3 regions of the Streptomyces sp. NPDC033136 genome follow, and region 1 is predicted to be linked to each of the others. Evidence: riboswitches for the same ligand, from Rfam matches in the RefSeq annotation. Region 1 holds a riboswitch; each other region holds the start of a gene.
What was found. Region 1 has a riboswitch for cobalamin ahead of ACZ5TL_RS07565 (energy-coupling factor ABC transporter permease). Riboswitches for the same ligand answer to the same signal wherever they lie in the genome.

Region 1 (7,172 bases):
TGCTCCAGCAGCAGCTGCAGAAGGCCGGGTTCAAGGTGAAGCTGGAGGTGCGCACGTACACGCGCCTCGAAGGCGACCTGCTGGCCGGGAAGTTCGACGCGGCGGTCTTCTCCCGCAACATGATGCTGGACACCGGCGACCCGGTGACCGTCCTGGCGAGCGACTACACCTGCGACGGCTCCAACAACCTGTCGTTCCTGTGCGACAAGGACGTGGACAAGCTGGTCGCCGCCGCCCAGACCGAGTCCGGCACCGCCGAGCGGCAGGACGCCGCCATGAAGGCGGAGGCCGCCGTCCTCGGCAGCGACGCGGTGATCCCGCTGGTGCATCTGAAGCTCGTCCAGGGCATCGCGACGTCCGTGCGGGGCGCGCTGCCCGATCCGTACGAGCGCACCCTCGTCGGTACGGGGACCCGGCGCTGAGTACCTCGGACACGCCCCCGATGAAAGGCGCCGCCGGTCTGCGCGCACTCGCGCGCGGCGGCGCCCCCGCGCTGCTGTGGCGGGCCCTTCTCACCGCCGCCCTGGTGTGCGGAGTCGGCCTGCTGCCGTGGCTGTCCCGTACCGACCCCGCGCTGACCGTGCTCCGGGCGCGGTCGGCCGACCGCGACCCCACCCCCGAGACCCTGCGTGCCATCCGGGAGCAACTGGGCCTCGACGACGGTCCGCTGGCGCTGCTCGGCCGGTGGCTCGGCGGGGCGCTGCGCGGCGACGCCGGCACGTCATGGGTGTCCGGCGCCGAGGTGCTGCCCGGTGTCGCGCAGGCACTCGGCGCGTCACTGCTGCTGATGTCCGGGGCGCTCGCGGTCGCCGCGTGCACGGCCGCGGCCGTCTGCGCCCGTACGATCCGGCTCGGCGCACGGGGCAGGCTCGGTGCGCGCGGGGCCGGCGGCACCGTGCCCGCCGTGCTGGCCGCGCTGCCCGAGTTCCTCGTCGCTACGGTGCTGGCCTCGGTGATCGGGGTGCAGCTGGGCTGGCTGCCCGCGCTCGGCTGGTACGGGCCGCCGTGGATGGTGCTGCCCTCGCTGGCCCTCGGCCTGCCCGCCGGGGCGGTGCTCGGGCGGATGCTGGACGATCTGCTGCCCGGCGCGTTCGGCGAGCCCTGGGCGAGGGCGGCCGCGGCGCGTGGCCTTCCGCCGACGTCCGCGGCGCGTCACGCGGTGCGCCGCTGCGTGCCCGGACTGCTGCCCAATCTGGGCCTGTTCGTGGTCGGTCTGACCGGCGGAGCGGTCGCCGTGGAGCAGATCTTCGACATCCCGGGCGTGGGCCGGCTCACCCTGCACGCGGCCCTGGCCCAGGATCTGCCCGTCCTGCAGACCGGCACGCTCGCCCTGGTCCTGCTCGCCGCCGCGGCGGGGCTGCTGGCCCGGTTCACGGCCCGGCTGTTGATCGGGCCCGCGCTGCGCGACGGCGCCCTGCAGTCCCTGCACCGGCCCGGTCCGCCCGCGCCCCGCACCCTGCCGCTGCTCTACGGAGGGCTGCTCGCCGCCGTCATCGGGGTCGGCCTGCCCCGCGACCCTCTCACCCTGGACGCCCTGGCCCGGCTGCAAGGCCCCTCCCCGGGCCACCCGTTCGGGACGGACGCGCTCGGCCGGGACCTGCTCGCCCGCGTCTCCCACGGCGCGCTGAACACCCTCGCCCTCGCCCTCGCGGTGAGCGCCGCCGCCCTCGTCGCCGGGCTGCTGCTGGGGCTGCTGCCGAGACTGTCCACGCCGCTGGTCGACACGGCCGGCGCGGTGCCACCGGTCCTGGCCGGCCTGCTCGTCACCGGCATCGCGGGCAGCGGCCCGTGGACCCCCGCGGTCGCCGTCGGTGTCGTGGCCTGGGCCCCGCTCGCCGCACACACCTCCTCGCTGCTGCGTCAGGAACGCGCGACCACCCACCTCACGGCCACCCGTGCGCTGGGCGCCGGCGACTGGTACCTGCTCCGCCACGCCTTGCTGCCCGCCGTGCTGCCGCCGGTGACCCGGCACGCGCTGCTCCGGCTGCCCGGCGTCGCTCTGAGCCTCGCCGCGCTCGGCTTCCTCGGCCTCGGCGCCCAGCCCCCGTCCCCCGAGTGGGGCCTGCTGCTCGCCGAGAACCAGCCGTACGCCGAGCGCGCCCCGTGGGCCGTGCTCTTCCCGGCCGCGGTCCTCGCCCTGCTCGGGGCGCTCGCGGTGACCGCCGCGGGCGGCGTACGGCTGCCCCGACGACGCAAGCGTCCCGCCGGCCCGGCCGAGCCGCCCGCGGAACGGGCCCTCCCGGCCCCGCGGCGACAGCCGGACCGCCCCGACGCCCTCCTTGTCCCCGTCCCCGCCCCACCGGCAGAAGAGCGATGACCGACCCCACCTCCCGCGTGCCGACCCGCCGCGCCTCCCGTACGGCCAAGGGCCCGCGCGCCCCGCGCGAGAGCACCCGGCGGCTCTGGAAGGAACTGTCACCGCTGCTGCGGCTGCTGATCCTGACCCAGCTCGCCTTCAACATCGGCTTCTACGCCGTCCTGCCGTTCCTCGCCGAGCATCTCGGCACGGCGATCGGCATGGCGGGCTGGCTGGTCGGGTTCGTGCTCGGACTGCGCACGTTCAGCCAGCAGGGGCTGTTCGTGGTCGGCGGCTGGCTCGTCGACCGGTGCGGGGTGCGCCCGGTCGTACTGGCCGGCTGCGTGCTGCGGATCGCCGGGTTCGCCTGGCTCGGATACGCGGAGGCGACCTGGGCCGTGATCGGCTCGGTGCTGGTGATCGGGTTCGCCGCCGCGCTGTTCTCCCCCGCCGTGGAGTCCGAGGTGGCCCGCCAGGCGGTGGTGTGGGAGGAGGACGGGCACGGTGCGCGCACCCGGGTGCTGGCGCTGTTCAGCGTGGCCGGCCAGGTCGGGGCCTTCGCCGGGCCTCTCCTCGGGGCGCTGCTGCTCGCCGTCGACTTCCGCACCGCGTGCCTGGCCGGCGCCGCCGTCTTCGTGCTGGTCCTGGCCGGGCACGTGTGGCTGATGCCGCAGCACATTCCCGGCCGGGTCCGCGTCCGGGAGCGGGGCGGGGTGCGGCTGCTGCTGCGCAACCGCCGCTTCCTGGCCCTGTGCTGCGCGTACGGCACGTACCTGCTCGCCTACAACCAGCTGTATCTGGCCCTGCCGGACGAGGTGCAGCGCGCGGCGGGCTCTCAGGCCCCGCTGTCCTGGCTGTTCGCCCTGTCCTCGGTGCTCGTGGTGGGCACGCAGCTGCCGGTGACCCGCTGGGCGGGTGACCGGCTCGATCTGCGCCGCTCCATGGCCGCCGGGCTGCTGCTGATCGCGTCCGGTTTCGCGGTGGTGGCCGCCGCGCGCCCCGCCGGCTGGACGGGTGCCGCCGGGCTGGTACCGGCCGCGGGCTTCGTGATCTTGCTCACCGTGGGGCAGATGCTGGTGGTGCCGGCCGCTCGCGCATGGGTGCCCGACCTCGCCGAGGAGGGCCGGCTCGGCCTCTACATGGGCGCGCTGTCCTCCGTCTCCGGTCTGATCGTCCTCGCGGGCAGCGCGGCCACCGGCTCCCTGCTCGACCTGGGCCTTCCGACGGCCGTGCCGTGGCTGGTCCTCTCGGCCGTACCGGCCCTGGCGGTGGCCCTGCTGCCGCGCCGGGAGGGGGCGACGGCCACGGTGTCCTGAGCCGCCACCGAGGACACCGGCCCGGCAACCACGCGCGCGGGAGCGTCACTTGAGAGGGCGGCCTCTCCGCTCCGGGAATTCCGGGACCGTACCGGCCGGGGACACCGCTGCGGAGATCGGTGGTCACGCGGCGCCAGTATCCTGGGTCGGCTGCGGCACCCCCGCCAATCCCCGTGCGGATGCGGGAAGTTCGGTCTGCGGCTACGACCTTCCCACAAGCATGATGCGAGGACGAGTGCTGCTAGCGGGCCGCTACCGGCTGGATGTTGAGATCGGGCGCGGTGGAATGGGAGAGGTCTGGCGTGCGTACGACGAGACGCTCGCCAGAGCGGTGGCCGTCAAGCTGCTGCTCCCCCAGGACACCGACGCCACGGCGGCCTCCCGGTTCCGTCTGGAGGCCCAGACCGCCGGGCGCCTCAACCATCCCAACGTCGTCGGTGTCCTGGACTTCGGCGAGTTCGACAACCGGCTGTATCTGGTGATGGAGCTGGTGGAGGGCGACAGTCTCGCCGGGGTGCTGTCCGCCTCCGGGGCGCTCGCCGCCGAGCGGGTGGCCGAGCTCGCCGCACAGGCCGCCGCCGGGCTCGCCGCCGCGCACGCGCAGGGCATCGTGCACCGGGACGTCAAGCCCGCGAACCTGCTGCTGGACGCGGGCGGCACCCTGAAGATCGGCGACTTCGGCATCGCGCGCTTCCTCGACGACCCGGGGGCCGCGCTCACCGCCACCGGACAGATCGTCGGCACCGGTCTCTACCTCGCGCCCGAACGGGCCCTGGGCAAGCCCGCGGGTCCCGCCTCCGACATGTACTCCCTGGGCTGCGTGCTCTACCAGCTCCTCAGCGGCCGGCCGCCGTTCGAGGCGGACACCGCCGTCGCGCTCCTGCACCAGCATCTCGACTCGGCCCCCGTGCCGCCGCGCGAGCTCGGAGTCACCGGTCTCCCGCCGGCGTTCGAGAACTACCTCCTGGGCCTGCTGGCGAAGCAGCCCGAAGATCGGCCCACGGCCCAGCGGTCCGCCGAGTGGTTCGCCGCGGGCCTCTGGCGGGGACTGCCGGAGCCGCTGCCGGAGGCCTCACCGCCCCTCCGGCCGGAGACCAGGCCCTCGGCCACCGCGTCCGTGCGGGGCTCAGAGACCGGCAGCCCGACCACGTACGCGCTGCCGGCGACCACGGGACACCGCAGCGCGGCCCGGGCGGCCCAGGCCGGGCGTTCGGGCCGTGCCGGGCGGCGGGGCGGCCCGGGCAACCGCTCGCTCGTGGCCGTGACGGCCGCCGCGGCTGCGCTCTTCCTCGCCGCGATGCTCATCGGCATGCGCGTGTTCTCTCCGGACAGCACCGCGACGGAGGGCACGGAGCCCGACGCCTCCCCCACCGCGAGCAGTCCCGCCGCCACCCCCTCCTCCGACTCCGGCTCGCCGCTCACCTCCGACCCGGCGCCCGCCGCCACGCCGGCCACCGGAACAGTGACGGATGTCACCCCGACCCCCGCACCGGCCGATGCACCGGCTTCCGGCGCGCCGACGCCGAGCGCCACGGCCCCGACGGAGGAAGCGGGCGGCGGCGGGCCGGAGCAGACGGACGAGCCGCAGCCTGAGAAGCCGCGCCAGGACTGGGGGGACGGCGAGGAAGACGACGGGGACGACGACGGCGAGGACTGACGTGATCGGGTCCGCGGGCGGCCCGGGCCGCCCGCTCCCTGCCGCGTGGATCCGCTGAGGAACCGCCGGGGATGCGCCGGTGTGCGAGCGGACGCCCCCTCGCGCGCCCCCGTGGGCGGCTTGTCATCGTCCTTACCCCGGCCTTATTGTCACCAGGCCTTGGTGAACGGGAAATCCGGTGTGATGCCGGTGCGGCCCTCGCCACTGTGAATCGGGAAGTCCGGCTCCGGCCCTCGCGGGCAGCCACTGGGTCCTAGTGACCCGGGAAGGCGGAGTTCGGGCGGTGGTACCCGTCAGCCAGGAGACCGGCCAAGGCGCGTCAACCATCCACGAGGTGCTGGAGAGGGTCTGCTGAGCCATGCACATTGCCGAGGGTTTCCTTCCTCCGGCGCACGCGGTCGCCTGGGGCGTCGCGTCGGCGCCGTTCGTCGTCCACGGGGTCCGGTCGCTCACCCGTGAGGTCAGGGAGCACCCCGAGAGCACACTGCTCCTCGGTGCCTCCGGCGCCTTCACGTTCGTCCTGTCCGCCCTGAAACTGCCGTCGGTCACGGGCAGTTGCTCCCACCCCACCGGCACGGGCCTGGGCGCCATCCTGTTCCGCCCGCCCATCATGGCGGTGCTCGGCACCATCACCCTGCTCTTCCAGGCACTGCTGCTCGCGCACGGCGGCCTGACCACGCTCGGCGCCAACGTCTTCTCCATGGCGATCGCCGGGCCCTGGGCGGGATACGCCGTCTACAGGCTGCTACGGCGGTCCGGTGCGCCGCTGATGGTGGCCGTGTTCTCCGGCGCGTTCGTCGCCGACCTGTCCACCTACTGCGTCACCAGCGTGCAGCTGGCGCTCGCGTTCCCCGACCCGGGCAGCGGATTCCTGGGCGCACTCGGCAAGTTCGGCTCCATCTTCGCCGTCACCCAGGTTCCGCTCGCGGTGAGCGAGGGGCTGCTGACGGTGCTCGTGATGCGGCTGCTGGTGCAGTCCAGCAAGGGCGAACTGACCCGGCTGGGCGTACTGCTCACCACGAAGCGGTCCCGGACCGAGACCGAGGCGGTGGCCCGATGAGCAGGAACACGAAGATCAACCTGGTGCTGCTGCTCGTCGTGGCCGCGCTGGCCGCGCTGCCGCTCGCGCTCGGTCTCGGCGACCACAAGGAGGAGCCGTTCACGGGCGCCGACGGCGAGGCGGAGACCGCGATCACCGAGATCGAGCCGGACTACGAGCCGTGGTTCTCACCGCTGTACGAGCCGCCGTCCGGTGAGATCGAGTCGGCCTTGTTCTCCCTCCAGGCGGCCCTCGGCGCCGGCGTCCTCGCCTACTACTTCGGCCTGCACCGGGGACGGCGGCAGGGCGAGCAGCGGGCGCTGGAGCGGGCGGTCGGGAGTGTGCCCTCCGAGGCCGCCGGCAAGTCCGCCGCCGAGCGGGACTGAGCCCGGGTGCTGCCGATCGACGCGGCGGCGCACAGCAGTCGCTGGCGCCGCCGTCATCCTGTGGACAAGGCCGTGCTCGGGCTCGGGCTGACCGTGCTGGCGATCTCCCTGCCGCCCTGGCCGGGCGCCGCGCTGGTGCTCCTGACGGCCCTGGTGGTGCTGCTGGGACCGGCGGGCGTGCCCGGGCGGCGGCTGTGGCGGGCCTACCGGGTGCCACTGGGCTTCTGCGTGACCGGCGCGGTCACGCTGCTCGTCCAGGTCGGCGGGCCGGGCGGCTTCGTCTCCCTTGCCGCGGACGGGCCCGTCCGGGCCGGGGAGTTGCTGCTGCGGACCTCGGCGGCCTCCCTGGGCGTGCTGCTGTTCGCCTTCACCACGCCCATGTCCGACCTGCTGCCCCGCCTGGTGCGGGCCGGCATCCCCGCGCCGGTGGTCGACGTCGCGCTGGTGACGTACCGGATGAGCTTCCTGCTGCTGGACT
Region 2 (7,172 bases), on a different contig from region 1:
GTCGACCTGGCGTATGTGCTGGTCGGCAGCGGCCGGCGGCGCGGCAAGCTGCTGGTCCCGGGCAAGGCGTTCGCGGAACTGCCGGGCGCCGTGGTGCTGGAGGGGCTCGGGGTCTCCTGACCTACGCCGCGGTGTGGTGCGCCAGTGCCAGATGCGGGTCGGTCTCGCCCGGGGCCGGTTCCGGGTCGGCGTGGACCAGGGCCGCGGTGAGGCGCGGTACGGCGTGCAGCAGCGCATGCTCGGCGTCGACGGCGATGCGGTGGGCCTCCCGTACCGTCACCTCACCGTCGACCACGACCGCCACCTCGGCGCGCAGCCGGTGGCCGATCCAGCGCAGCCGCAGTTCACCCACCCCGCGCACCCCGGGAACGTCGGCCAGTGCCCGCTCGGCCCGGTCCACCAGGGCCGGGTCGACGGCGTCCAGCACCCGCCGGAACACCTCCCGCGCCGCGTCCCGCAGCACCAGGACGATCGCCGCGGTGATCGCCAGCCCGACGACGGGGTCCGCCAGGTGCCATCCCAGGGCCGAGCCCGCGGCGCCCAGCAGCACGGCCAGTGAGGTGAACCCGTCGGTACGGGCGTGCAGCCCGTCGGCGACCAGCGCGGCGGATCCGATCGCGCGGCCGACGCGGATGCGGTAGCGGGCCACCCACTCGTTGCCCGCGAAACCGACGAGGGCGGCCACGGCGACGGCCGGGACGTGCTCGACGGGCCGCGGATCCAGCAGCCGGTCCAGAGCCGCCCAGCCCGCGAAGGCCGCCGACGCGGCGATGGTCAGCACGATCACCAGGCCCGCCAGGTCCTCGGCCCGCCCGTAGCCGTAGGTGAAGCGGCGGGTGGCCGCGCGCCGCCCCAGAACGAAGGCGATGCCGAGCGGTACGGCGGTCAGCGCGTCCGCCGCGTTGTGGACCGTGTCCCCGAGCAGCGCCACCGAGCCGGAGAGGGCCACCACCACCGCCTGGGCCAGGGCCGTCACGCCGAGCACCGCGAGCGAGACCCAGAGCGCCCGCATCCCGCGGGCCGACGACTCCAGGGTGGAGTCGACCTTGCCGGCCGTCTCGTGGGAGTGCGGGGTGAGGACGTGGGCCATCCGGTGGAGCAGGCCGTGCCCGTGGCCCCCGTCGTGCCCGTGCCCGTCGTCGTGCCCGTGGCCCCCGCCGTGCCCGTGCCCGTCCTCGTGCCCGTGGCCCCGGTCGTGCCGGTGTCCGTGGTCATGAGGGTGGGAATGCTCGTGCCGGTCGCTCACGTGGGTCCCCTTCCGGTGCGCGTGTGAGTGGACGTGCACACGCCCACGGGGCCATTATGTGCGTATGAGCGCACGCATGCACCTGTCATCTGCGCACGATGCGCATCCGCGCAGTCCCGGCGAGGAGCAGTTCGCGCTCGCCGCCGAACTGCTCGCCCTGCTCGGGGACCGGACGCGGCTCGCCCTGCTGCACGCACTGACAGGGTCGGAAGCCGACGTCACGACGCTCACCCAGGCGTGCGGGGCGGCGCGGCCGGCCGTCAGCCAGCACCTGGCGCGACTGCGCCTCGCGGGCCTGGTGGACACGCGCAAGGAGGGCCGCCGGGTGGTCTACTCACTCCGCGACGGCCATCTGCGCCGGCTGGTGGACGAGGCGCTGAACGTGGCCGACCACCGCCTCAGCGACCGGCCCCCGCACGACTGAGTCAGTACCGCGCGGCCGCCCCGAGGTACTGCTCGCCGGAGCCCGGGAGCGGCAAGGCACGGGTCATGCGGCTCGTCATGGAGGCCGGTCTCAGTGGGCGGGCGCCTCCGCGACGGCCCGTCCTCGATGCCCCGCCCCATCTCCCCGGGCCGGGACGCCAACGCCCGGGCCCAGTGGTGGATCGCCGGCCACCGCGGATGAGCAGCCGTCGAGGTCACGCCCGAGCAGGGGGATCACTGCCCGAGCAGGGGGATCTCGATCGCTGGGCAGCGGTCCATCACCATGTCCAGGCCCGCGGCGCGGGTCCGCTCGTACGCCGCCTCGTCGACGACACCGAGCTGGAACCACACGGCCCTGGCGCCCTTCGCGACCGCCTCGTCGGCGACCGCTCCGGCGAGGTCGCTGTTCACGAACACGTCCACGACGTCCACCTCGAAGGGGATGTCCGCCAGGCTCGCGTACCCCTGCTCGCCGTGCACCGTCTCGGCCTTCGGATGCACCGGCACGACGCGCTTGCCGAAGCGCTGGAGGACGGCGGCGACCCCGTACGCCGCGCGCCGCTGGTTCGACGACAGGCCCACCACGGCCCAGGTGTCGCCGAGTCCGGCGAGAATCCTGCGGATCGTTGCCTCGTCGCCGTACACAGGCTGCCTCCTCGGACGTCGTGGACGACCTGCTGTGCGCACAACGACGCGAGGTGCGCGGTCATTCCCCCGGTGCCCCCGTGATAGCTTGCCGAGGCCAGTCGAACCCATGTACGTGGGTCAGGGAATCCGGTGCGAATCCGGAACTGACGCGCAGCGGTGAGGGGGACGGGCGGGGCCTCGGCCACTGGACTCCCTCGCGGAGGTCCGGGAAGGCGCTCCGATCCGGATGAACCCGAGTCCGAAGACCTGCTGGCGGCCCCCGCGGCCGCACGCGGCGGGGGAGCACCGTACGACCGGGCTCCGCGATCGAGCCCTCGACGACTGAGGACTGGTTCCCGTGTCCCTCGCCCGACCCGCCCGTGCCGCCGTGCTGCTCGCGGTCGGCTCCCTGCTCCTGACCGCCTGCGGCGACGCGAAGCCCGCCCCCGCGAAAGCCGCCGTCACCCTCGGCAACTGCGGCCACGAGGTCCGCGTCGAGGCCGCGCCGCGGCACGCCGTCTCCCTCAACCAGGGCACCACCGAGATCCTGCTCTCCCTCGGCCTCGCCGACCGCCTCGCGGGTACCGCCACCTGGACCGACCCGGTGATGAAGGGGCTGGAGAAGGCCGAGGCGAAGGTGCCGCGCATCGCCGAGAACAACCCGTCCTTCGAACGGGTCCTGGACGCCGGCCCCGACTTCGTCGCCGCCTCCTTCGTCTCCACCCTCGGCAAGGGCGGCGTCGCCACCCGCGAGCAGTTCGAGAAGCTCGGCGTCCCCACGTACGTCTCCCCGTCCGACTGCGCCGGCAAGGACAACTCGGGGGGCGGCGACGGAGCACGCGACAGAGCCCTGGGCATCGACACCGTGTACGGCGAGGTACGGGATCTCGCGGCCGTGTTCGGGGTGAGGGAACGCGGCGAGGAACTCGTGGCGTCCCTCCGGCAGCGCATGACGAAGGCCACCTCCGGCATCGACGCCCACGACGTCACCCTCCTGTACTGGTTCGCCAACTCCGAGTCGCCCTACATGGCGGGCTGTTGCGGAGCGCCGGGCATCATCACCCGGGCCCTCGGCGCGAAGAACGCCTTCGACGACACGCACGAGGAGTGGCCGCAGATCAACTGGGAGACGGTCGCCGACCGTGACCCCGACGTCCTCGTCATCGGCGACCTGACCAGGAAGTCACAGACCGCCGAGTCGGCCGCGCGGAAGATCGCCTTCCTGGAGTCCAACCCGGTCACCAGGACCATGGACGCCGTCCGGCACAAGCGGTACGTGCTGCTCAGCGGGCAGGCCATGAACCCGACCATCCGCACGGTCGAGGGCGTGGAGCAGGTCGCCGCCGGGCTGCGCCGGTTCGGGCCGGCCAAGTGACCGACCGGGACCTGCCGGAGGTCACGGCCCCGGCGTCCGGGATCCGGACCCGCCGTGGGTCCGGGCTCGCGCTGGGCGCTGCCGGGGCCCTCGCGCTCGTCGTCTCCCTCGCCGTGTCCCTCACCATCGGGCCCGCCGACATCAGCGTCGCCGACGTGTGGTCCGTCGTGGCCGCCCACCTCGGCCTCGGCAGCTCGGAGCTGACGCCGATCCGGGACGGGATCGTCTGGCAGCTGCGGCTGCCCCGCACCCTGCTCGCGGCCGTGTGCGGGGCCGGACTCGCCGTGTGCGGGGCGGTGATGCAGTCGCTGCTGCGCAACCCGCTCGCCGATCCGTTCGTGCTCGGGGTGTCCTCGGGCGCCTCCACCGGCGCGGTCCTGGTCGTCGTGCTCGGCGTGGGAGGCGGCGCCCTCCCGGTGTCCGCGGGCGCGTTCCTCGGCGCCCTGGTCTCCTTCGCGCTGGTGCTGCTGCTCAGCCACACCCTCGGCGGCACCACCGACCGGGTCGTCCTCGCGGGCGTCGCCGCCATGCAGCTGTTCTCCGCGCTCACCTCCTTCGTCGTGATGACCGCCGCCGACGCCGAGACGACCCGGGGCGTGCTCTTCTGGCTCCTCGGCTCGCTCGGCGGCGCGGGCTGGACCGACGTCTGGCTGTGCCTGGCCGTCCTGGCCGTGACGCTGGTCGTGTGCCTGGCGTACGCCCGTACCCTCGACGCCTTCGCTTTCGGGCAGGACGCGGCGGCCGCGCTCGGGGTGTCCGTGGCCCGCACCCGGCTGGTGCTGCTGTGCGTCACGGCCCTGCTCACGGCGGCGCTGGTCAGTTCGGCCGGGGCGATCGGCTTCGTCGGGCTGGTCCTGCCGCATGCCGCCCGGGCCCTGGCCGGCCCCGGGCACGCCCGGCTGCTGCCGGTCACGGCCCTGGCCGGGGCGGTGTTCCTGGTGTGGGTGGACACGCTGGCCCGTACGGTGCTGGACCCGCAGGAGGTTCCGGTGGGGGTGGTGACGTCGCTGATCGGGGTGCCGGCGTTCGTGGTGGTGCTCTACCGGACGCGGAGGGTGCGGTGAAGGGGGCAGGGGCGGCGGCGAGCGGGGCGGCGACGGCGGTGAGCGGGGCCGGGCTGCGGGCCGACCGGGTAGGCCGCCGTGCCGACGGACGCCTGATCCTCGACGACGTCGTCCTCGCGCCGGAGACCGGCTCCACGGTCGGTGTCCTCGGCCCCAACGGCTCCGGCAAGTCCACACTGCTGCGACTGCTGGCCGGGCTGCTCACGCCGACCACCGGAGTCGTCACGCTCGACGGCACGCCGCTGGACGGCCTGCCCCGCCGTACGGTCGCCCGCCGCCTCGCCATGGTGGAGCAGCAGTCGGACACACAGGTCGAGCTGACGGTCGAGGACGTCGTACGGCTGGGCCGCGTGCCGCACCGCCGCGCCTGGACACCCGCCTCGGCTGACGACGCGCGGGCGGTACGCGCCGCCCTGGCGCGCACGGGCCTCGCCGGCCGGGCCGGCCAGCCCTGGCACACCCTCTCGGGCGGCGAACGCCAGCGGGTGCAGATCGCCCGCGCGCTGGCCCAGGAACCCCGCGAACTCCTCCTGGACGAGCCGACCAACCACCTCGACATCCACCACCAGCTCGACCTGCTCGCCCTGGTCACGGGCCTGCCGGTCACGACCGTCGTCGCCCTGCACGACCTCAACCTCGCGGCGATGTACTGCGATCAGGTCGTGGTGCTGCGCGAGGGTCGGGTGGTGGCGGGCGGCACCGCGCGGGACGTGCTCACCCAGGAGCTCATCGCCGAGGTGTACGGGGTGCGGGCGGACGTCCGGTGCGAAGGCCCCGAGGGGCGGCCCCACGTGCGGTTCCTGGGAACCCTGGACTGAGCGGACCCGGCCCACGCCAAGAAGGGGCCTGTCCGCCACGGTGGCCGGGAAACGCCGAACCTGCCCGCGTGTCCCCGGCCGGCGGCCTACGCTCGCCTCGTGCTGCGCATCATCGACACTCGTACCGGCCGGCCGGTCGAAGCCGCCCCCGCCCGCCGGGGCCTGACCCGTGTCGAGGTGCACGCGCCCGGCTCCGACACGACGAACCTGCGGGTGCTGCTCGTCGCGGACCTGCTCGTGCGGACCCTGGAGCTCGGTGGCACCCCCGTGTGGGCCCTGCTGACGGGCGGGCGGCGCCAGGCGGAACTGCGGACGAGCGCCGCGGCACTCGGCGTCCGGCCCTTCGAGGACAGTCCTGACGTCAGCGCGGGCCTGGGGGAGGCCCAGGTCATCCATGTCGCGGCCAAGGGCGGTGCGACGCCCGACGGGGTGCGGATCGCGGTCGGCGCCGTGGGGGCGGAGGTGTCGGACAGCCGGGCCGGCGGTTCGGCGGAAGGGGAGGCGCCGGCCGGGCGGTCGGCTCAGGAGGGCCCGGAGTCCGGCATCGACCCCGCCGTCCTGCGTCTCGCGTTGATCACCCGGCACCACAGCGCCCCCGCCCGGCTGACGGCGGCCGACCTCGACGACGCCCGCGCCACCCTCGCCCGCTGGCGCGGCGCGGTCGCCCGATGGGCCCGGAGCCCCTCGCGGCCGGTTCCCGACGAGGTGCGGGTGAGACTGCGCGATGCCTGGGAGGACGACCTGGACGTGCCCCGGGTGCTGGATGTGCTGCACCATGTGGAGACCGAGCCGGATCTGCCGGACGGCGCCCGCTTCGAGACGTTCGCCTACGCCGACCGGCTCCTCGGCCTCGACCTCACCGCCGACCTGGGATCCCCGTCATGATCGACCGCGCAGGAGCGGGCCCGCTGCGCCGCCTGGTGGTGCTGCGGCACGCCAAGTCCGCCTGGCCCGTGGACGTCTCCGACCACGAACGCCCGCTCGCCCCGCGCGGCCGCCGGGACGCCCCCGCGGCCGGCCGGGCCCTGGCCGAGGCCGACTGCCTGCCGGACCTCGCGCTGTGCTCCACCGCCGTACGCGCCCGCCGGACCTGGGACCTGGCCGCCGCCGAGTGGGGCACACCCCCGCCCGTCCGCTACGACCACCGCCTGTACGCGGCGGGCCCTGCGGGCCTGCTGGCCGTCGTGCACGAGACGCCCGCCGAGGTGGAGACGCTGCTGCTGCTCGGACACAACCCCGGTCTGGAGGAACTGGTCCTGGCGCTCGCCGGTGACGGCCTCGACGACACCCTGGAGCGGGTCCGCACGAAGTTCCCCACCTCGGCGATCGCCGTCCTGTCCTGGCGCGGCACGTCCTGGCGGGCCTTCACCCCAGGCACCGCCCTGGTCACATCGGTCACCGTGCCCCGGGGCGTGAAGAAGCACCACTAGTCTCCGCCTCCCTGGACGCCGGCACCACCTGCGGCCGGATCCACAACGCGCTCAAGAACACCGACGGCGCCGCCGCCGGCCTGACCATCCACGCGACCACCGCCTACGGCGCCGTCACCGCCCGCAGCCTGTAAAGAAGCCCCTCATGACCGACCTGGCGATCGCCGCGCACGGGCTGCGCAAGTCCTA
Region 3 (7,172 bases), on a different contig from region 1:
AGCTGTGGCAGCGTGACCAGCGCGCCCGCTCGGCCACGAAGGGCGGTGCGTCGGAGTGAAGGACGGCGTGAACGGCGTCGCGCTCGCCGTCTTCATCTTCTTCTTCCTGCTCGTCACCGTCATGGGCTTCCTGGCCGCGCGCTGGCGCAAGGCCGAGAACGAGCACAGCCTCGACGAATGGGGTCTGGGCGGCCGCTCGTTCGGCACCTGGGTCACCTGGTTCCTGCTCGGCGGCGACCTGTACACGGCGTACACCTTCGTCGCCGTCCCCGCGGCGATCTACGCGGCGGGCGCGGCCGGCTTCTTCGCGGTGCCCTACACGATCCTGGTGTACCCGCTGATCTTCACCTTCCTCCCCCGTCTGTGGTCGGTGTCCCACAAGCACGGGTACGTCACGACCTCCGACTTCGTGCGCGGCCGCTTCGGCTCCAAGGGCCTCTCCCTGGCCGTGGCCCTCACCGGCATCCTCGCGACGATGCCGTACATCGCGCTCCAACTGGTCGGCATCCAGGCCGTGCTGGACGTGATGGGCGTCGGCGGCGGCGAGAACACCAACTGGTTCATCAAGGACCTGCCGCTGCTGATCGCCTTCGGCGTGCTGGCGGCGTACACGTACTCGTCCGGTCTCCGTGCGCCCGCGCTCATCGCGTTCGTGAAGGACACCCTGATCTACATCGTCATCGCGGTGGCGATCATCTACATCCCGATCAAGCTGGGCGGCTTCGACGAGATCTTCGCCAAGGCGGGCGAAGCGTACAGCCAGACCAACCCGGCGACAGGCGCGCCGCGCGGTGCGCTGGTGCCGGCGGAGGCGGGGCAGTGGACTTACGCCACGCTGGCGCTGGGCTCCGCGCTCGCGCTCTTCATGTACCCGCACTCGATCACGGCGACGCTGTCCTCGAAGAGCCGTGAGGTGATCCGCCGCAACACCACGATCCTGCCGCTCTACTCGCTGATGCTGGGCCTGCTCGCGCTGCTCGGCTTCATGGCGATCGCGGCCGGCGTCAAGGTGCAGAACGGGCAGCTGGCGATCCCGCAGCTGTTCGAGAACATGTTCCCCGACTGGTTCGCGGGCGTGGCCTTCGCGGCGATCGGCATCGGGGCCCTGGTCCCGGCGGCCATCATGTCCATCGCGGCCGCGAACCTCTTCACCCGCAACATCTACAAGGACTTCATCAAGCCCGACGCCACACCCGCGCAGGAGACCAAGGTCTCCAAGCTGGTGTCCCTGCTGGTGAAAGTCGGCGCGCTGGCCTTCGTCCTCACGATGGACAAGACGGTCGCCATCAACTTCCAGCTCCTGGGCGGCATCTGGATCCTGCAGACCTTCCCGGCGCTGGTCGGCGGCCTGTTCACCCGCTGGTTCCACCGCTGGGCCCTGCTCGCGGGCTGGGCGGTCGGCATGCTCTACGGCACGGTCGCCGCGTACGGCGTCGCCTCCCCGACCCAGAAGCACTTCGGCGGCTCCTCGAAGGAGATCCCCGGCATCGGCGAGATCGGCTATATCGGCCTCACGGCGTTCGTCCTGAACGTGGTGGTGACGGTGGTCCTGACGTTCGTCCTCAAGGCCCTGAAGGCCCCCGACGGCATCGACGAGACCAAGCCGGAGGACTACACGGCGGACGCGGGCGACCCGGGGGTTCAGGTGGAGCTTCCGCCGGCGACGGCGGGCACCTCGCACTGAGTCGCAGGTGACAGCGGGCCGTCGGTGAGAAACCGGCGGCCCGTTGTCATACCCGTCCCGCAGACTCGGACCATGGACATTCTCATCCGGCGAGTGAAGCCCACCGAGTACGGCGCCCTCGGCGAGATCACCGCCCAGGCCTACCTGAAGGACGACCTCCTCGACTTCGGTGAGAGCGACGGTTACCTCGGGGAACTCAAGGACGTGGCCAAGCGGGCCGCCGCCGCGGACGTCCTGGTGGCCACCCGGGGCGAACACCTCCTCGGTGGCGTCACCTTCGTTCCCGCCGGCGGTCCCATGGCCGACATCGCCCTGCCCGGAGAGGCCGAGATACGGATGCTCGCCGTCGCCCACGAGGCCCGCGGCCGCGGCGCCGGAGAGGCCCTCGTCCGCGCCTGCGTCGACCGCGCCCGCGCGACGTGCGGCTGCGTCCGCGTCGTCCTGTCGACGCAGCGAACCATGCACGCCGCCCACCGCATCTACGAACGTCTCGGCTTCGTCCGTGTCCCGGAGCGCGACTGGAACCCGATTCCGGAGCTCGACGACATCACTCTCCTCACCTACGAGTTGACACTGTGAAACCATCTCGGCACTACATCTAGGGGTGCTTTCTCTGCCCGGCACAAGATGTATGCTCATGCTCGCTGTCGCCGCAGGGGAATCCGGTGGGAATCCGGAACTGTCCCGCAACGGTATACCCATGCCTGTTCATGCATGTATGGGAGTCAGTCCGAGGACCTGCCGACAGCGCGCCCGGCCGTCCGGCCGGTGTGCCCTGACGTCCGGGCCTCGTGGAATGGGCCGGTGGACGCGACGCCGCGTGCGCTCGCGTGCTGCCCCCTGCCCTCGACGAGGCCCCCGTGCCGAGCGAGGGAGAGCCCCACGTGACCATCGCGCCTGCGGAACCGGTCTCAGCCGCCGAAGAAGCGCACGACGCTCCCGGTGCCGCCCTGTTGCGGACCCTGACCGAGCTGACCGCCGACCTCCCCGACGCCGACCCGGGCCGGGTCGCCGCCGCCGCGCTGCGCGGCCGGTCCGCGCGGGCTGACGCGTCGGAGTTGCGCGAGCTGGCGACGGAGGCGGCCGCCGGTCTCATCTCCGAGGACCCCGCCTACTCCCGGCTGGCCGCCCGGCTGCTGACCATCGGCATCCGCGCGGAGGCCGCCTCCCAGGGCGTAACGTCCTTCACGGAGTCGGTCGCCGTGGGCCACCGCGAGGGCCTTATCGCCGACCGCACCGCCGAGTTCGTCCGGCTGCACGCGGCCCGCCTCGACGCCCTGATCGACACCGCCGCCGACGACCGTTTCGGCTACTTCGGCCTGCGCACGCTCCACAGCCGCTATCTGCTCCGGCACCCGATCACCCGCCAGGTGATCGAGACGCCGCAGCACTTCATGCTGCGGGTCGCCGCCGGTCTCGCCGAGGACGACACCACCCGCGCGCTGGACGAAGTGGCCGCGCTCTACGGGCTGATGAGCCGCCTCGACTACCTCCCCTCCTCCCCCACCCTCTTCAACTCCGGCACCCGGCATCCCCAGATGTCGTCCTGCTACCTCCTCGACTCCCCCAAGGACGAGCTGGACTCCATCTACGACCGGTACCACCAGGTGGCCCGGCTGTCGAAGCACGCCGGCGGCATCGGCATCGCCTACTCCCGCATCCGCGCCCGGGGTTCGCTGATCCGCGGCACCAACGGCCACTCCAACGGCATCGTCCCGTTCCTGAAGACCCTCGACGCCTCGGTCGCCGCCGTGAACCAGGGCGGCCGCCGCAAGGGCGCCGCCGCGGTGTACCTGGAGACCTGGCACTCCGACATCGAGGAGTTCCTGGAACTGCGCGACAACACCGGCGAGGACGCCCGCCGTACGCACAACCTGAACCTGGCCCACTGGATCCCGGACGAGTTCATGCGCCGCGTGAACGCCGACGGGCAGTGGTCGCTGTTCTCCCCCGCGGACGTGCCCGAGCTGGTCGACCTGTGGGGCGAGGAGTTCGACGCCGCGTACCGGGCGGCCGAGGCGAAGGGCCTGGCGAAGAAGACGCTGCCCGCCCGCGAGCTGTACGGCCGCATGATGCGCACCCTCGCGCAGACCGGCAACGGCTGGATGACCTTCAAGGACGCTGCCAACCGCACCGCCAACCAGACGGCCGAGCCGGGCCACGTCGTGCACTCCTCCAACCTCTGCACGGAGATCCTCGAGGTCACCAACGACGGGGAGACGGCGGTCTGCAACCTGGGATCGGTCAACCTCGGCGCGTTCGTCGACCGGGCGGGCGGGGGCATCGACTGGGAGCGGCTGGACGAGACGGTCCGTACGGCCGTGACGTTCCTCGACCGGGTCGTGGACATCAACTTCTACCCGACCGAACAGGCAGGCCGGTCGAACGCCAGGTGGCGTCCCGTCGGCCTCGGAGCCATGGGTCTCCAGGACGTCCTCTTCACACTGCGCCTGCCCTTCGACTCGCCCGAGGCCAAGGCGCTGTCCACCCGCATCGCCGAGCGCATCATGCTCGCCGCCTACGAGGCCTCCGCCGATCTCGCCGAGCGCAGCGGCCCGCTGCCGGCCTGGGAGAAGACCCGTACGGCCAGGGGCGTACTGCACCCCGACCACTACGACGTGGAGCTGACGTGGCCGGAGCGCTGGGCAGCCCTGCGCGAGCGCGTCGCCACGACCGGCATGCGCAACTCCCTGCTCCTCGCCATCGCGCCGACGGCCACGATCGCCTCCATCGCGGGCGTGTACGAGTGCATCGAGCCGCAGGTGTCCAACCTGTTCAAGCGCGAGACGCTGTCCGGTGAGTTCCTCCAGGTCAACTCCTACCTGGTGGACGAGCTGAAGCGGCTCGGCGTGTGGGACGCCCGCAGCCGGGAGGCCCTGCGTGAGGCGAACGGCTCGGTGCAGGACTTCGCCTGGATCCCCGAGGACGTGCGGAGGCTGTACCGCACAGCGTGGGAGATCCCGCAGCGCGGCCTGATCGACATGGCGGCGGCCAGGACCCCGTTCCTGGACCAGTCCCAGTCCCTGAACCTCTTCCTGGAGACGCCGACCATCGGCAAGCTCTCCTCGATGTACGCCTACGCCTGGAAGTCCGGGCTGAAGACCACGTACTACCTGCGCTCGCGCCCGGCGACCCGCATCGCCCGCGCCGCCCAGGCCACCGCCACCGTCCCCGTGCAGCAGCCGGCGACGGAGGACGCCGTCGCCTGCTCCCTGGAAAACCCCGAGTCCTGCGAGGCCTGCCAGTAATTCCCACCCGCCACCCGACCGCCACCCCTGGAGGACGGCGCTTCGCGCCGACTGTTATGACTCAGAACCTTCTCGACCCCGGCTTCGAGCTGACTCTCCGCCCGATGCGCTACCCGGACTTCTACGAGCGCTACCGGGACGCCATCAAGAACACCTGGACCGTGGAGGAGGTCGACCTCCACTCGGACGTCGCCGACCTCGCCAAGCTCTCCCCCGCCGAACAGCACCTGATCGGCCGACTGGTGGCCTTCTTCGCCACGGGCGACTCGATCGTCGCGAACAACCTGGTGCTGACGCTGTACAAGCACATCAACTCCCCCGAGGCCCGGCTCTATCTGAGCCGCCAGCTGTTCGAGGAGGCCGTGCACGTCCAGTTCTATCTGACGCTCCTGGACACCTACCTCCCCGACCACGACGACCGGGCGGCGGCCTTCGCGGCCGTCGAGAACATCCCCTCCATCCGCGAGAAGGCCGAGTTCTGCTTCACGTGGATGGACTCGGTCGACCAGCTCGACCGCCTGGAGACACAGGCCGACCGCCGCCGCTTCCTGCTGAACCTGATCTGCTTCGCCGCGTGCATCGAGGGCCTGTTCTTCTACGGTGCCTTCGCCTACGTCTACTGGTTCCGCAGCCGGGGCCTGCTGCACGGCCTGGCCACCGGCACCAACTGGGTGTTCCGCGACGAGACCATGCACATGTCCTTCGCCTTCGACGTGGTCGACACCGTCCGCAAGGAGGAGCCGGAGCTGTTCGACGACCGGCTTCAGCAGGAGGTGACGGACATGCTCCGCGAGGCCGTCGAGGCCGAGCTGCAGTTCGCGCGCGACCTGTGCGGCGACGGCCTGCCGGGCATGAACACCGAGTCGATGCGGCAGTACCTGGAGTGCGTCGCCGACCAGCGGCTCACCCGCCTCGGCTTCGCTCCGGTGTACGGCTCCGAGAACCCCTTCTCCTTCATGGAGCTCCAGGGGGTTCAGGAGCTGACCAACTTCTTCGAGCGGCGGCCTTCCGCGTACCAGGTGGCGGTGGAGGGCACCGTCGACCTGGACGAGGACTTCTGAGGCAGCCCGCTTCCGCGGATCTCCTGGGCCTCCCTGCCCCGGCGGTCGGTGCGCCTCTCGCGCACGAGGCCGGTCACGGACGGGAGGACCAGGAGGACCAGCTGCTGGAGGCGACGGACGAGAGGATCGACGCGGCCGCGCTGCGTCACCCTTCCGTCCGGGCGGTCGGGACGACACCGAACGCCTGCCGGCGCACGTTCAGGGCCCCCAAACGGCCTGACGATCACCGGACGGTCACCTCGGCACCGGCCTCAGCAGCAGCTCGTGCGGCCGAAGCGTGATGCCCACACGCGTGTCGGCGTTGGAGCCGGCCACCGGCTCGAAGCGGTACTTGGTGGCCAGCGCCGCCGTGATGAGCGTCAGCAGGGCCATCGAGAAGTGGTCGCTCGGACACTTGCGGTTGCCCACGCTGAACGGGCTCATGGCGTGCTTCGGGATCTCCTTGACCCGGTCCGGGAGCCAGCGGTCGGGATCGAACTCCAGGTTACGGTCGTAGGACTTCGCGTCGCGCTGGATCGCGTACGGGCTGTAGACGATGTCCGCCCCGGCCGGAATCCGGTACCGGCCGAGTTCCGTGTCCCGTACCGCCCGGCGCGTCAGAATCCAGACGGCCGGGCTCAAACGCATGGACTCCACGACGACATTGTTGGTATGCCTGAGTTTTCGGACGTCTGCGAATGCCACCGGCCGCCCACCGGTGACGGCCTGCACTTCGTCGCGTACCCGGTCGGCGTGTTCAGGGTGTTCCGCGAGCGTATGCAACAGCCACATGATCGCGGAGGCGACGGTTTCACTGCCGGGGGTGAGGATCGCGACGACCTGATCATGAATCTCCTGTTCCCCGATGGGGTCACCATTCTCGTCCTTCGCCTCCAGCAATGCCGTCAGCAAATCGTCCGGCTTTTGACCGGATGCGCGGCGCTCGGCGACGATCTCGTCGACCAGGAGATGCAAATCGGCCAATGCCCGGTTGAATTCCCGGTTGGCCGGGAGGGGCAGCTTGTAGAGCGGTCCGAGCGGGACGACCATCCGCCGGTACATCCCGCGGAAGACGGTGGCGAGGGCGACACACAGCCGTTCCGCCCGCTCGTCCATGTAGTCGCCGCGCAGCAGGCAGCGGGCCGCGATGCGCACGGCCACCCGGAAGGACTCGGAGGTGCAGTCGATGGTCTCGCCCGG

Region 2: it holds a riboswitch for cobalamin, as region 1 does, so the genes downstream of both, ACZ5TL_RS19960 (ABC transporter substrate-binding protein) here and ACZ5TL_RS07565 (energy-coupling factor ABC transporter permease) in region 1, are expected to answer to the same signal.
Region 3: it holds a riboswitch for cobalamin, as region 1 does, so the genes downstream of both, ACZ5TL_RS23775 (ribonucleoside-diphosphate reductase subunit alpha) here and ACZ5TL_RS07565 (energy-coupling factor ABC transporter permease) in region 1, are expected to answer to the same signal.

What each region holds. Positions count from the first base shown of each region.
Region 1 covers NZ_JBVIPD010000003.1:404,958-412,129, forward strand. Annotated here, with positions in the region: gene ACZ5TL_RS07545 (ABC transporter substrate-binding protein) at 1-422, shown strand, start outside; gene ACZ5TL_RS07550 (ABC transporter permease subunit) at 443-2,317, shown strand; gene ACZ5TL_RS07555 (MDR family MFS transporter) at 2,314-3,612, shown strand; gene ACZ5TL_RS07560 (serine/threonine-protein kinase) at 3,833-5,269, shown strand; cobalamin riboswitch at 5,413-5,597, shown strand; gene ACZ5TL_RS07565 (energy-coupling factor ABC transporter permease) at 5,628-6,329, shown strand; gene ACZ5TL_RS07570 (energy-coupling factor ABC transporter substrate-binding protein) at 6,326-6,694, shown strand; gene cbiQ (cobalt ECF transporter T component CbiQ) at 6,701-7,172, shown strand, end outside.
Region 2 covers NZ_JBVIPD010000010.1:27,342-34,513, forward strand. Annotated here, with positions in the region: gene ACZ5TL_RS19940 (YbaK/EbsC family protein) at 1-120, shown strand, start outside; gene ACZ5TL_RS19945 (cation diffusion facilitator family transporter) at 122-1,246, opposite strand; gene ACZ5TL_RS19950 (ArsR/SmtB family transcription factor) at 1,311-1,670, shown strand; gene ACZ5TL_RS19955 (CoA-binding protein) at 1,904-2,314, opposite strand; cobalamin riboswitch at 2,396-2,585, shown strand; gene ACZ5TL_RS19960 (ABC transporter substrate-binding protein) at 2,655-3,671, shown strand; gene ACZ5TL_RS19965 (FecCD family ABC transporter permease) at 3,683-4,735, shown strand; gene ACZ5TL_RS19970 (ABC transporter ATP-binding protein) at 4,732-5,553, shown strand; gene ACZ5TL_RS19975 (hypothetical protein) at 5,653-6,438, shown strand; gene ACZ5TL_RS19980 (SixA phosphatase family protein) at 6,435-6,983, shown strand; partial or broken gene ACZ5TL_RS19985 (DUF4097 family beta strand repeat-containing protein) at 6,983-7,117, shown strand.
Region 3 covers NZ_JBVIPD010000013.1:85,612-92,783, forward strand. Annotated here, with positions in the region: gene ACZ5TL_RS23760 (DUF3311 domain-containing protein) at 1-59, shown strand, start outside; gene mctP (monocarboxylate uptake permease MctP) at 56-1,684, shown strand; gene ACZ5TL_RS23770 (GNAT family N-acetyltransferase) at 1,757-2,263, shown strand; cobalamin riboswitch at 2,316-2,444, shown strand; gene ACZ5TL_RS23775 (ribonucleoside-diphosphate reductase subunit alpha) at 2,569-4,932, shown strand; gene ACZ5TL_RS23780 (ribonucleotide-diphosphate reductase subunit beta) at 4,989-5,993, shown strand; gene ACZ5TL_RS23785 (bifunctional albaflavenone monooxygenase/terpene synthase) at 6,228-7,172, opposite strand, start outside.